DNA from 2 places in the Janthinobacterium sp. EB271-G4-7A genome. Region 2 is predicted to be linked to the other one. Evidence: predicted binding sites of a transcription regulator. Region 2 holds the regulator's gene; the other holds the start of a gene.
What was found. The regulator sigma-54, encoded in region 2, starts transcription at its own class of promoters, with help from an activator protein. The targets are predictions, from matches to a motif close to TGGCANGNAANCTGCTTT.

Region 1 (5,180 bases), on a different contig from region 2:
TGGAAAAAGTATCGATCGCGGCTATGCTGATGCTGGGTGAAGACAATGGCAAGTACCGCGACGACGTGCGCATCTTCGACACGGCGGCCGAAGCGTTGCAGCAATTGCAGGCAGGGCAACTCGATGCCGTGCTGGCCAACCGTTCGGAGATCGAATCGGTGCTGAAAAGCGATCCCGCTTTCCCCTTGAGCGAAGTGGCGTTCGCCCGCTTGCCGCGTGCCGGCTGGGCCGTGGGCCTGGCCGTCAGCCGCCAGCAGCTCGACGTGGCAAAGTTGCTGCAGGCGGCCATGAACGAGATGGCGGCCAGCGGTGAATTGAAAGCCATCTTTGAAAAATATGGCGTGAAGGAAGCACGGCCCTGACGTAGCGTGCTTGAGTTTAAAAGCCCGCGCATTGATCGATGCGCGGGCTTTTTAGTTTTAGAAACTATATTGGGCGCTGACGCCCAGCAACCAGTTGCGTCCCGGTGCCGCTTCATAGTAGCGCTTGTTGCTGTCGCCGACGATGACGGAGCCCACGTAGGTCTTGTCGAAAAGATTGTTCAGGCGGGCAAATTCCTTGAAGCGCCAATTGCCCACGTTTTGTTTGGCGTTGACGCGCGCATTGAACACCGTATAGCCGGGCGCCGGCTTTTCGCTGTTGCTGTCTTCCGCGTAGACCTGGTTGCTGGCCACGCTTTCCAGCGCCGCGCCAAAACGGTCCAGCGTGTCTTTCCAGGCCAGTTCCGCAAACAGGTTGGCGCTGGGCACGCCCGGCAAGCGGCTGCCTTCGCGCACGTTGCCAAACGCCTGGTCATACACGGCGTGCAGGCTGGTCAGTGCCACTTTGGTCGTGAAGCCATACGGCAGGTTCGAGTCCAGCGACACTTCCATGCCCTGGCGCAAGGTTTTTCCCGCATTGCGGTAGCTGGTGCGCCCGCCGCTGGACTTGTCGACCACCAGTTCGTCGCTGGTCTTGATCTGGAACACGGCCGCGTTCACATGCGTGTTGTTATTGATCCTGGCCTTGACGCCTGCTTCCAGGTTGGTGCTGGTGGCCGGTTTCAAGTTGAAATTGAAGCCGCCGCCCGTGCCCGAGTAAAACAGTTCATTCAAGGTAGGCGCTTCGAAACCGCGCGCGGCGCTGGCATAGACGTTGACGTTCGGCGTCAGCTTGTACAGCAGGCCTAGCACCGGTGTCGTGTGGCTGAACTCCAGGCTGCCGCTATCGTTGCCGTTGCCGAGGAAATGGTCATCGACCGCCACTTTCATCTTGCTGTAGCGCACACCTGCGCTGAGCAGCCACGGGCCGCTTTGCCATTCCGCCTGGATATACGGATCGAGGCTGGACACGACATTCTGCTCGTCGCGGCGCAGCTTGCCCTTTACGCCAAAGCTATTGCCGATGAAGTTTTCGTAGCCGGTGCGGTCATCGCTGGAGCGGCCATAGTCGATGCCGATAGTCGTGCTCAGCTTGCCGCCAGCCAGCTGGTTCACGTGCAGCCAGTTGGTATCGATGCCATAGAACTGGCGCTGGAAATCGACCACGCCGCCCGAATGGCTGGCGGGCGCCTGGAAGCCCTTGGTAAATGCCTGGTACTGGATCACGTCGCGGTTGCCGCCATACACCATCACGTGCAGGCGGTCATCGCCGAACGACTGTTCATAGGTGGCGCCGATTTGCTGGTGGTCGATGCTCTTGCGGGTGTTGTAGCGTTCGGCCAGTGTGCGTTTCGGGTTTTGCGTATCCGTCGCGTCGACCTCACCGGCGCGCGGGTTGGCGGCAAACGTGGCCCAGGTGGCGCCCAGCGGATCTTGCGTATTGCCTTGATGCAGGCTGTTGGCGACGATGGTCAGCTTGCTGTCCGCCGTGGGCTTGACGGTGATCTTGCCGAACGCCTGTTCGCGCGTGGCGGCGCTATGGTCGCGGAAGCCGTCCGTGCGGAAGCGCGAACCGTCGAGCACGTAGCCGATGTCGCCTGCCTGGCCTTGCGCCGAGAGATCGACCTTGCTGGTGCCGTAGCTGCCGCCCGTCACATTCAGTTCGACGGACGGGGGATTTTGTCCATCCCTGGAAAACAGCTGGATCACGCCGCCCGAATGGTTGCCGTAGATGGCAGAAAACGGTCCGCGCAGCACTTCGATGCGCTCGGCCGTATCGAGGTTGAAGGTGGCGGCCTGGCCTTGGCCGTCGGGCATGCTGGCGGGAATGCCATCGCTGATCAGCTTGACGCCGCGCACACCGAAGGCCGAGCGTGCGCCAAAGCCGCGTGACGAGATCTGCAAGTCTTGCGCATAGTTCTGGCGGTTTTGCACGACCAGGCCCGGCACGGCGGCCAGCGCTTCCGACGCGTTGACGCGGATTTGGCCATCCTGGATGCGCGCGCTGTCGACCACGTCGATCGAGGCCGGCACTTCCTGGCTGGGGTGGGCGATGCGGCTGCCGCTGATGACCACCGTATCCATCAGTTGTCCGGCGGCCAGGTCGGCTGACTCGGCGGCAAAGACGTGGGGGGCTAGGGTGGCGCTGCCGGCGACAAACAGGCTGGCGATGGTGTTCAGGCGGAAACGATGCTGCATGCGGATTCTCCAATGTGAATAAAAGCCTGCTTGATCGCGTGCGCGGTACAGGTCTGCATAGTCTTATCAAGCAATATGCCTGCCATGTCTCCATTGGTGGGCTGAAATTATACGCGTGTCAGTGGCACGGCGTTTGCATACAGCAATGGGCAGATGCGCCGCTACCGCGCGCTTTTCCTGTGTTTTTCCATTGAAAAGGTGATTATGCCCAACTTCTTCTCGTGCTTGCGCCAGGTTTGCTGGCTGTTGCTGGCGCTCGCCAGCACCGCCCTCCAGGCAGCTCCATTTGCCTATGTCCCCAATGAAAAATCGGGCACCTTGAGCGTGATCGACACGGCGACCGACCAGGTGGTGCGCCAGATCGCCGCAGGCAAGCGTCCGCGTGGCATCGCCGCCGACCCCACAGGACGGCAATTGTTTGTCACGGACGCGGCCAGCAGTGCCTTGCTGCTGATCGATAACGCTGGCGGCGCGGCCGTGCGCACGGTGGCGCTGGGCAAGTCGCCCGAAGGCGTCAGCGCGTCCCTGGACGGTCATTACGTGGCCGTCGCCGTCGAGGAAAACAACAGCGTGACCTTGCTCGACGGCCAGACGGGCGTCTTGCTCGCCGATATCAAGGTGCAGGGACGCAATCCGGAACATGCCGTCTTCAGTCCCGATGGGCGCTGGCTGCTGGTCAGTGCGGAAGAGGCCGAGCAAGTCGATGTCATTGATGTGGCACAACGCCGCCAGGTGGCGTCCATCGCCGTGGGACTGCGTCCGCGCGGCATCGGTTTCAGTCCCGACTCGGGCCGCGCCTATGTGGCGTGCGAACTGGTCAATACCGTGTATGTGATCGACATGGCCGCGGGCAAGGCGATTGCGACCATTCCAGCGGGCAAGAATGCGAATGGCATCGTGGTCCATCCCAACGGCAAGCAAGTGTATGTCTCGAATGGCACGGACGGCACGGTGATGGTGATCGACACGGCCAGCAATCAAGTGACGGCCACGATTGACGTCGGCAAGCGCCCGTGGAACATGGCCATCACGCCCGACGGCGCCAAGCTGTACGTGGCCAATGGCCGTTCGAACAGTGTGTCCGTCATCGACACGGCCAGCGCGCGCAAGATGGCCGATATTGCCGTGGGTGAATTGCCATGGGGCGTGGTGATTCGTTGATTCCTTGGTGGCACAGGCGCAGGTGTTCCAGTCTGGTACACCTGTTCCATTGTGCAGCGGCGCAGGGGAGATGCCGCAGGGCTGGCCCGGATTGGAACAGGATGCCGCTACCTTGTTCAAAACGCAAACAGGCCCACGTCCCCACCCAAGCAGGTGGCATGCGCTGAAAAACGTGCCGGGTTTGATGCCGCGCCCTTGTAACAGGGATAAAACCGGCTAAGTTTGTAGTGGGATGGCGAGCTGGCACGGCATTTGCGGAAGACTCTGTGTACTCACCCCATCTGTACCAGGACGTTTGATTTTAATTAAGTAATTCCATTCTAATTAACCCGATAGAGGACGACATGAATCTCGCAGACATCAGCAAACTGGGCGTAGCCAATCCCTTCAAACAACGCTATGACAATTACATCGGCGGCAAATTCGTTGCCCCAGTCAAAGGTGAATACTTTCCCAACATTACGCCGATCACGGGCTTGCCGTTTTGCGAAATCGCCCGTTCCACGACGGAAGACGTCGAGCTGGCGCTGGATGCCGCGCACGCCGCCAAGGATGCCTGGGGCAAGACTTCGCCGGCCGAGCGCGCCAATATCCTGAACCGCATCGCCGACCGCATCGAACAGAACCTGAGCCTGATCGCCACGGCGGAAACCATCGACAACGGCAAGCCGATCCGCGAAACGATGAATGCCGACATTCCACTGGCCATCGACCATTTCCGTTACTTCGCCGGTTGTATCCGCGCGCAGGAAGGTTCCGTCGCGCAAATCGATGCGGAAACCTATGCCTACCACTACCATGAGCCGCTGGGCGTCGTGGGGCAGATCATTCCGTGGAATTTCCCGATTCTGATGGCCGTGTGGAAACTGGCGCCAGCCCTGGCCGCCGGCAATTGCGTCGTCTTGAAACCGGCCGAGCAGACCCCGGCATCCATCATGGTGTTGATCGAGCTGATCGGCGACTTGCTGCCGCCGGGCGTGCTGAACATCATCAATGGTTTCGGCCTGGAAGCGGGTAAACCGCTGGCCTCGAGCAAGCGCATCGCCAAGATCGCCTTTACGGGCGAAACGGGCACGGGCCGTCTGATCATGGGCTATGCGGCGCAAAACCTGATTCCCGTCACCCTGGAGCTGGGCGGCAAGTCGCCGAACATCTTCTTTGAAGACGTGATGGATGCCGACGATGACTATTTTGACAAGTGCCTGGAAGGTTTTGCCATGTTCGCGCTGAACCAGGGCGAAGTGTGCACCTGCCCATCGCGCGTGCTGATCCAGGAATCGATCTACGAGAAATTCATCGAACGGGCCTTGAAGCGCGTGGCCGCCATCAAGCAGGGCAACCCGCTCGACTCGTCCACCATGATCGGCGCGCAGGCCTCGCAGGAGCAGCTGGAAAAAATCCTGTCCTACCTCGACATCGGCCGCCAGGAAGGCGCCGAAGTGCTGGCCGGCGGCGAGCGCA
Region 2 (5,180 bases):
CCGCCGCGCGCAGATGGGCCTGTCCTACCTGCCGCAGGAAGCGTCCGTCTTCCGCAAGCTGACGGTGGAAGACAATATCCGCGCCGTGCTGGAAATTCAGACCGTCGAAGGCCGTCCGCTGACGAAGGCCGAGATCGAGGTGCGCCTGGATAAATTGCTGGCTGACTTGCAGATTGAAAAGCTGCGCGAGAATCAGGCCCTGTCCCTGTCCGGTGGCGAGCGCCGCCGCGTGGAAATCGCCCGCGCGCTGGCCACCGATCCCCGTTTCGTGCTGCTCGACGAACCGTTCGCCGGCGTCGATCCGATCGCCGTGATCGAGATCCAGCGCATCGTGCGTTTCTTGAAGGAGCGCAATATCGGCGTGCTGATCACCGATCATAATGTGCGCGAGACGCTGGGTATCTGCGATCGTGCCTACATCATCAACCAGGGCTCGGTACTGGCGTCGGGACGCCCCGACGACATCATCGCGAACGAGTCGGTACGCCGGGTCTATCTGGGCGAACACTTCCGCATGTAAGCCAATGAAACAATCATTGCAGCTGCGCACTTCGCAGCACCTGGCACTGACGCCGCAGTTGCAGCAATCGATACGCCTGTTGCAATTGTCTACCCTGGAATTGCATCAGGAACTAGAGCAATTGCTGACGGACAATCCCTTGCTCGAGCGCCTCGATGATCCGCTCGACCGCTCGCTGCGCCTGCTGTCCGATGGCGCCTTGAGTTCCACGGCAGCGCCGGCCGAAGCGCCGCCCCAGCCGCCAGGCCAGGAAGCGCCCACAGCGCCGGCCGAAGCGGAAACCTTTGACGGCGATGCCGGCGAGGGTCCTGCCGCCGCGGATGGCGGCGACAGCGACTGGAGCGAGGCGAGCCGCGGCAAGGCGCCCGACGACGAAGATTCGCGCCCGCAACTCGAAGCCCATCACTGCACCCTGCGCGAACACCTGATGGAGCAGATGCGCGTGACGGTACTTGAATTGCGCGACCGCGCGCTGGTCGAGCTGATCATCGACGCGCTCGACGACAATGGCTACCTGGAAGAGTCGCTCGAGGACATCCTGGCGCGCCTGCCGGAAGAGCTGGAAATCGACGCCGACGAGATGCGCACGGCCTTGTCTCTCTTGCAAAGTTTCGATCCGCCCGGCGTGGGCGCGCGCAATGCCTCCGAATGCCTGGCGCTGCAAATCAAGCGTTTGCCGCACATCGCCATGGTGACGCGCCGCATGGCCCTCGTCATCGTGGAAAAGCACCTGGCCTGGTTTGCCCAGCGCGATTTCAACAAGCTGAAAAAAGCCCTCGATTGCGACGATGAAGACTTGCGCGAAGCGCAGACGGTGATTCGCCAGTGCAATCCGCATCCGGGCGCCGTGTTCGCCTCGGACGTGTCCGATTACGTGGTGCCCGACGTCGTCGTCAAGCGCGCGCGCAATGGCTGGCAAGTCACGCTGAACAACGATGTCATGCCGCGCCTGCGCGTCAATGCCATGTACGCCAACTTGCTCAAGCAGGGCAAGGGCGAGGGCGCCATGGGCGCACAGTTGCAGGAAGCCAAGTGGCTGATCAAGAATATGCGCCAGCGCTTCGACACGATCCTGCGCGTGGCGCAGGCGATAGTAGAAAGACAAAAGAACTTTTTCTCGCATGGGGCCGTTGCCATGCGTCCCCTTGTGCTCCGTGAAATAGCTGATACACTGGGTTTACACGAGAGTACTATCTCGCGGGTAACAACTCAAAAGTACATGCTGACCCCGCACGGCATGTTCGAGTTGAAATATTTCTTTGGTAGCCACGTCGCCACCGAAGCGGGGGGCGAAGCGTCATCGACGGCGATACGGGCATTGATCGTGCAACTGACAGGAGCAGAAGACCCTAAAAATCCTTTATCCGACAGTAAGATTGCGGACATGCTGGGGGAACAAGGCATGGTGATTGCGCGACGTACTGTTGCCAAATACCGGGAAGCGTTGAAAATTCCGCCAGTGAGCCTGCGTAAGTGTTTGTAAGTTTTTTTCGGTTCCTCTGCGGGCCGGATAGGATGGACCGCACGAACCCGATCATCTTTAGGAGTGTGTATGAATCTCACCATCAGCGGACATCATCTCGAAGTGACACCAGCCATCCGTGAATACGTACAAACGAAGCTGGAGCGCGTGAAACGTCATTTCGATCAAGTCATCGATATCGCCGTGATTCTGACCGTGGATAACCTCAAAGAGAAAGAAAAACGTCAAAAGGCTGAAGTCAACCTGCGTTTGAGCGGCAAGACTGTCTATGTGGAAAGCTTGGCGCACGACCTGTACGCCGCGATCGATACCCTGATCGACAAGCTCGATAGGCAAGTGATGAAATACAAAACCAAAGTGCAAGGGCACGGTAAAGAGGCGATCAAGCATCTGCCAGACAACTCCGAGGAAGAAGCCGTCGTCGCCGTCTAAGGCCACCCGCTTCCAGCAGTTGTGATCAACTAAGGGCGCACATCTTGCGCCCTTTTTTGCGCCTGGACCTTTTGAGCGCAATGTTCGCCGCGCAGGGGCTAAAATGTTTGCACTTTCACTTCTTTCCTGCCTGCCATGAGCGACTTCGTCCAGACTTCCATCCGCAACCGCACGGGCCATATCGTGCTCGACCGTCCGAAAGCCTTGAATTCCCTGTCGCTGGAGATGGTGCGCGCCCTGAGCGCGGCCTTGCTGGCCTGGCGCGACGATCCGCAGGTGGATGCCGTGGTGATCCGCTCCAGCAGTGAAAAAGCCCTGTGCGCCGGCGGCGACATCCGTTTCTTTTACGATGCCGGCCTGGCCACGCCGCAAGGCGGCAGCGCCATGCTGGAAGATTTCTTTACGGAAGAATATGCTTTAAATCATTTAATTCATTTCTACCCGAAACCGTATATCGCCGTGATGGATGGCGTGGTGATGGGCGGCGGCATGGGCGTGGCGCAAGCCGGGCCGGGCAACCGCCTGCGCATCGTGACGGGCCGCACGCGCATGGCCATGCCGGAAGTCAATATCGGCTTGTTTCCCGACGTGGGCGGCAGTTATTTTCTATCCCGCCTGGCCGGCCAGCTGGGCCTGTACCTGGGCTTGACGGGCTTGACGATCAACGCGGCCGATGCCCTGTACACGGGGCTGGCCGATGTCTACGTGCCTGAGGCGCAGATGGGGGCGCTGCTGGACCTGTTCGAATCGACGCGGGGCGAGGCCTTGCCTGTGGCCATCAAGGCGCTGGCGGCGCCTTTCCAGGCCGAGGCGGGGGTATCTCCCCTGGCCACGGCGCGCGCGGCGCTGGACCGCCATTTCGGCGCCCCTTCCGTGGCCGCCATCATGGCCTCGCTGGCGCAGGATGACAGCGCGTTCGCGGCCAAGGCGCTGGCAGCGATGCGCCTGCGTTCGCCCTTGATGATGTCGGTGACCCTGGAATTGCTGCAGCGGGGCGCCCACCTGGGCGTGGCCGATTGCCTGCGCATGGAGCGCACGGTGGTGCGCCACAATTTTGAACATGGCGAAGTGCTCGAGGGCGTGCGCGCGCTGGTGGTCGACAAGGACAATGCACCGCGCTGGAACCCTGCCAGCCTGGACGACGTCGATGCGGCCATGGTGGCGCGCTTCTTTGCCCCCGTCTGGCCAGCCGCGGCGCATCCGCTGCGCCACCTCGACTAATTAGCTGCGTTCGCGGTGGCGCAGGACGACGCGTTCATTCGGGCCGAAATACTGCGCCAGCCGCTCCGCCATGTACACGGAGCGGTGCTGGCCGCCCGTGCAGCCCAGGGCCACCGTCAGGTAGCTGCGGTTGTCGGACTTGAATGACGGCAACCATTTCTCGATGAAGGCGCGGATGTCGGCCAGCAGTTCCAGCGCGCTCGGCTGCGCGTCGAGGAAGGCGATCACGGGCGCATCGCGGCCGTCGAGCGGGCGCAGCGCCAGGTCGTAATAGGGATTAGGCAAGGCCCGCACGTCGAAGACGAAATCGGCGTCCAGCGGCACGCCCAGCTTGAAGGCGAACGATTCGAAGAACAGGGTCAGCGGTGCGCGTTCGGAGGCGACGATATCCTTGATCCAGGCGCGCAGCTTGTTGGCGCTCAGTTCCGACGTGTCGATCACATGGCCCAGCTGTTCGATGGCTGACAGGCGTTCGCGTTCTTCCGAGATGCACTCGATCAGCGTGCGGCGGCTGGCCGGATTCTGGTTCGGACGCAATTCGTGCGACAGCGGATGGCTGCGCCGCGTTTCCGAGAAGCGCGCCACCAGCGAATGCGTGGTGGCTGTCAGGAACATGACCTTGACGTCGTGCCCCTGGTCGCGCAGCAGGGCCACATTGTGCGGCAGGCTGGTCAGCGACTCGGCGCTGCGCGCATCGACGGCGACGGCCAGTTGCGGTGTACCTTCGTCGAGCAGGGTCTGCACCAGGCTGGGCAGCAAGGCCGGCGGCAGGTTGTCGACACAATAGTAGCCGGTATCTTCCAGCACATTGAGCGCGACGGATTTACCGGAGCCGGATATTCCGGTGATAAGGACGATATGCATACGCCGATCATACAATAAAGATCGGCGCTCTGCTTCCAAGGCAATTATCTTTACAAATTATTGCAATTTGGAATGTGATATTGCCGGGATTGGCAGGGCGCTCTCGTCACGACCGTAGGTCGGCTTAGCGCGTCGCGCGTAAGCCGACACCGCGGCATGGGCCAACAATGTCGTCGGATTACGCACGGCGTTGCCGCGCTAATCCGACCTACTTGCTAATCGCCACTCATGGCGAGTCGTTGGTGCAGCAGGGAATTCACGCAGCACAGCTGCGTGCCTGCGTAACGGTTCGCCCTTGCAAGGGCGAACTCCTTGGCAATATTAATCGCCACTCATGGCGAGTCGTTGCCGCTCCATGAACTCTTGCAAGGTATCGATGCCGCGCAATTGCAAAATCGTGTTGCGCACGGCCGCTTCCAGCAGTACGGCGATGTTGCGGCCGGCGGCGACGGGGATGACGACCTTGCGCACGGGCAAACCCAGCACGTCTTCCGTGGGGAACAGGAAAGGCAGGCGCTCGACTTCCTCTTCCAGCGCGTTGCGGCGCACCAGATGCACGATCAGTTTCAGGCGCATCTTGCGGCGCACGGCCGTTTCGCCAAAGATGGCCTTGATATCGAGCAAGCCCAGGCCCCGCACTTCCAGCAGGTTTTGCAGCAA

Region 1: a site for sigma-54 is predicted at 2,681-2,698, ahead of IGS58_RS28905 (beta-propeller fold lactonase family protein). Genes of this name have one in related genera too.

Annotation. Positions count from the first base shown of each region.
Region 1 covers NZ_JACYMI010000010.1:9,612-14,791, reverse strand. Annotated here, with positions in the region: gene IGS58_RS28915 (substrate-binding periplasmic protein) at 1-362, shown strand, start outside; gene IGS58_RS28910 (TonB-dependent receptor family protein) at 420-2,558, opposite strand; gene IGS58_RS28905 (beta-propeller fold lactonase family protein) at 2,763-3,719, shown strand; gene adh (aldehyde dehydrogenase) at 4,064-5,180, shown strand, end outside.
Region 2 covers NZ_JACYMI010000005.1:192,982-198,161, reverse strand. Annotated here, with positions in the region: gene lptB (LPS export ABC transporter ATP-binding protein) at 1-520, shown strand, start outside; gene IGS58_RS25760 (RNA polymerase factor sigma-54) at 525-2,003, shown strand; gene hpf (ribosome hibernation-promoting factor, HPF/YfiA family) at 2,073-2,435, shown strand; gene IGS58_RS25750 (enoyl-CoA hydratase/isomerase family protein) at 2,571-3,656, shown strand; gene rapZ (RNase adapter RapZ) at 3,657-4,520, opposite strand; gene hprK (HPr(Ser) kinase/phosphatase) at 4,842-5,180, opposite strand, start outside.